2 regions of the Bacillus sp. SRL337 genome follow, and region 2 is predicted to be linked to the other one. Evidence: riboswitches for the same ligand, from Rfam matches in the RefSeq annotation. Region 2 holds a riboswitch; the other holds the start of a gene.

Region 1 (2,192 bases), 1.9 Mb from region 2:
CCGATGGAAATACCGGCTAATATAGAAAAGAAAACAAACAGAGCTGCTAATCCATAGGAATAGATTCTATTGTTATTCGAATAGTTCCGGATAGACAGCTTTTGCAAGTTCCTCTACTCCTTGGACCAATCTGGGACCGGTTCTTGTGACCAGGTCGGAATGGACATCATACACATTTTCATTTTTGATGGCCGGCACATCTCCCCAGCCCTCACGGCTTAATACAAGTTCTTTTGCATTTTCCGTATAGTATCCATAAGTCGTAACAATCACCTCGGGATTTAACGCAATGACGGCTTCTTCGTTCATTTGCACCCAGCCCTCTTGCTCTTCAGCTGCATTATCAGCATTGATCAAGTCTACCATTTCATCCATAAATGTATTGCTTCCGGCAGTGAAGGTTTCAGGTGATGGCGACACTTCTACAAACACACTCTTCTTTCCGTTTCCGGCAGCTTCGGCAGTCTTATCTTTAACGGCCTGCAAATCGCCTTTCATTTCCGAAATGGTTTTTTGAGCCTGTTCATCTGCACCCGTTGCTTTCCCAATCATTTCGATGGAAGAATAGACTTCTTCAAAGCTTTTGGCATCATTCACAACCAAAACCGTAATGCCTGCATCTCTCAGCTGCTGCAGCCCTTCGGCAGACGACCCCATTACAGAACCATGTGCGAGTACTAAATCAGGAGTCAGAGAAATGATCTTTTCCACGTTAAATTCCATACCGCCGATCATTTCCTTCTCAGCAGCTTCGGGCGGATAGTTATCAAAGTCCGAGACTCCGACCACCTTGTCTCCCAACCCCAGTTCAAAAGCAATCTCTGTATTGCTTGGAATAAGCGAAACGATTCGTTGCGGCTCTTCTTCAATCACCACTTCATTATCACCCGCATCCGTCATTGTGACAGGAAAGGAGGAAGCCTCTTGTTGTTCCTCCCCTGTCTTGATCTCATTTGCAGAGTTTGTATCGTTACTGCTGCCGCAGCCGGCAATGACGCCAACTGAAAGCAGCAGTGTGCATAGTAATAGTTGAATTTTATTCATTTTAGTTTCTCTCCTTCTGCAATATAAAAATAAAAAAACATCCCTTTATGAGAAAAGAGATGTACGTGTAAAAGGCATATATTGACATAGCTCAAATGTCATGCAATTTACACCTCCCCATCCTCGTAGGCTTGCGGTGCAAGAAATAACAGGCAGGTCTCCTGGCTCATGGTCATAGCTCGCTGTTTCCTTCCCATACAACGTACAGTGGCATCAACAGCTTGCTCCCATTTACAGTGGCGGGACCGCGTTGGAATTACACCAACTTCCCTTTTAAGATTCCAGTTTCGACTGAAATCACCTGGATACAACAATATGTATTAATTTTCCGCTAAACTAGATTATACATCAACTTTTACATAACTTCAAAAACTTCTATTACCATTCCTGTACGGTTGCTAAACTCTTTTCCCGTAATTTCAAGAAGCCGTCCTTATGAAGACCGTATCGGATGTGATAAAATTTCCCCACTTCGATTTCTGACCACATCTGCTGGTTGTCTATTAAGATGGAGAACTTTCCCCCGTCTGTTTCAACTAAGAAGGAGGGCGGGGTTTTTAGAATTATATCTATGAACCGCTCCCCCCCTGTTTCTGATTTTCCGACAATTTCCGCTTTAGAAAATGCATTATGTTCAATATGCGGGATGGATAGTAAATCAATGTCAATCCCTCCGCCATTTCTATTACACTTTTGCAAATAGTATTTGGTATAGTCATTATCTGACTTGCTTGAGATCGATTTGCAGGAATCAGTTTCATAAACTTCACCTGACAAAGTGTAAGAGATTCCTATTTCCTTATTGTTATATGAAAGGTGTGTAATCAACTCCTGGCCTTCAATGCCATAGTGGATGACATTAAGGGAAGAAGTCTTCCTATCTGCAATATCCTCCATAAATTGCTCAAAGTCCTCCAGGTTTTCCACCCGGTCATAATGCTGGATAACATCCTCATAATCCGATTGCCCAAGAACGTTCAATCCCCCGTTCATCGAAACATACAGGATAAACAGCATAAGGCAAACAACAAGAAGGCTTGCGAGTGAAAGGAAGAAGCGTCTTTTTAATCGCTGTTTCATCGTCAGGTTCTCATGAAGGATGACTTGATCCATTAAGTTTTGGTGCATCTCCTTTTTATTGTTTTCAC
Region 2 (2,192 bases):
CCTTCAATAGATGCAGCATTCGCATCTGCTGCCGATAATCCAATTATTACTTTTTCCAAGTCAAACACGTTTCGGAAACTTCCTTCTACCGATTTGACTCTCTCTTTCACACTCTGGACGTATGAAGGAGGGATCTCTCCAGTTGTATTGGCAGCTCCCCAAACCCACCATTCATTTCCATATGTAAGGGAGACCTTGTTGGCATTCATGTATGACAAAATTTTGTCCATGCTATTAGTGATCATTTCGTCTGTGAGCGGCTCTGCCTCTTCAACAGGCACCTCCGGCTCTGGCTGAGGATCTACAGGTTCACTTGGTTCCTCCGGCTCCTCTGGTTCTGGGTCAGCAGGCGGGAGGTAATGATCGATTGTTAATTGAATATGATCATTTGGCTGTACTGTATAAGAAACAACCCCAACTTCTGAAGCGGTTCCATTAATCCCAAAACTCCAGTAATCTCCTTCTTCCAACACGGTCTTCCCAATATTATCAATGGAAGTAAACCATGAACCATCGACAGAAGCATCGACATCAACCCCATGTTTGGCAGCTGCCTGGATTAAAGCACCATATGCGCTGGCACCTTTCATTAACGTCACTTCTGTTTCAGGAATGATTTCAGTTCCATCTTTCCCTACAGCAGATACTTTTGTGCTTACCGCAGGGGTTGGCCATTCAGTGATGGCAAACAGAAGATGCTCCCCATTCCTTACTAAATGCGTGGATGCTCCTACTGAAGAAGATACTCCATTTACATTAAAGGACCAATAGGCATCTCCACTTGGAGTCACCCCCCCTATACCGTTAATAAATGCACCATATTCTCCAAATGAAGCATCAATTTTCTTATTATTCTTTTCCCCTGCCTCCAATAATACCTCATAGGCATTATCACCTTCTTCCACCTCTATGGCTGTCAAAGGCAATATGACTTCACCATCCTCATCAATGGCCTTGACTGTCACCGCATTATCAAGTGCAGCCGCATGGATGACCGGCTGAACAAATGAAAGGTTGCCGACTACAAGTAGAATGATGGCAAATAAAGCGGTGAGACGCTGTGCAAGTGCTTTGTTCATCGTAAACTCTCCCCCTGTTTAGTAAATTTGCTCAAAAAAAATACACCCCTATTTCAAGAGATGTGTACGTCCATATGGTTCCGTTCCGTTATGTATAAATACATTATGGCCAGAATCCTTTGTACACCTCCCTATCCGCGTAGGTCGAATGGCGTCAAAAACAGGCAGGTCTCCTGGCTCATGATCAACATCTTCTATCACCTTCCCATCATTTGACAGTGGCATTCCAATAGAAAACTCCCATTTACAGTGGCGGGACCGCGCCGGCATTTCACCGGTCTTCCCTTTTAATGATTTACCATTTAGGCAAATCAACCTGTTCTTTCCGTATTCAGTTATTTATAGAATAGTCAAACATGCAGAATCTGTCAATGATTCCAGATACAACTCTTATCCTCGAGCAGCAGCAAGTATAAGTCTGAAAATTTGCGTAACTTGGATGTTTCATCTAAAACCTTCTCAATTCTATTTCTCTATTGATAAAACAGCTGTAAAAATAATTAGGTTCCTGAATGAATAGATTCTCCAATATTGTTAACAATAGAGAGGATTGTTTTTGATCTAAAAAATTTTTCATAAAAAGAATTTCCTTTTAAATCAAGACGCAAAGGGAAGTTTTTTATAAAATTCAATGCTTTCCCTTTGACAAGTTTCCCAGATAATATGATAATGAATATCGAATTAGAATTATTCTAATCTCTATAAGGGATAAAAAAACATTAGGAGGCCATTCAATATGTCATTAATCGGAACTGAAGTAAAACCATTCAAAGCACAAGCGTATAAAGATGGAGAATTCATCGAGGTAACAGAAGAAAGCCTAAAAGGTCAATGGAGTGTATTCTGCTTCTACCCTGCAGATTTCACATTCGTTTGCCCGACTGAGCTTGAAGACCTTCAAAATAACTATGATGAACTAAAATCACTTGGTGTAGAAGTTTATTCTGTTTCTACTGATACACACTTTACTCATAAAGGCTGGCATGACAGCTCTGACACAATCGGAAAAATTAAATATGCAATGATCGGTGATCCTTCTCAAAGAATCACTCGTAACTTTGAAGTACTAAACGAAGAAGATGGTCTTGCTGACCGCGGAACGTTCATCATCGA

Evidence for each region. A riboswitch is a leader RNA that binds a small molecule or an ion and turns the genes downstream of it on or off. The one in region 2 is predicted to bind cobalamin.
Region 1: it holds a riboswitch for cobalamin, as region 2 does, so the genes downstream of both, AC4E8A_RS13950 (ABC transporter substrate-binding protein) here and AC4E8A_RS22960 (DUF4430 domain-containing protein) in region 2, are expected to answer to the same signal.

Annotation. Positions count from the first base shown of each region.
Region 1 covers NZ_OZ481793.1:2,732,591-2,734,782, forward strand. Annotated here, with positions in the region: gene AC4E8A_RS13945 (FecCD family ABC transporter permease) at 1-107, opposite strand, end outside; gene AC4E8A_RS13950 (ABC transporter substrate-binding protein) at 73-1,044, opposite strand; cobalamin riboswitch at 1,179-1,364, opposite strand; gene AC4E8A_RS13955 (DUF4362 domain-containing protein) at 1,423-2,192, opposite strand, start outside.
Region 2 covers NZ_OZ481793.1:4,600,780-4,602,971, forward strand. Annotated here, with positions in the region: gene AC4E8A_RS22960 (DUF4430 domain-containing protein) at 1-1,079, opposite strand, end outside; cobalamin riboswitch at 1,226-1,414, opposite strand; gene ahpC (alkyl hydroperoxide reductase subunit C) at 1,816-2,192, shown strand, end outside.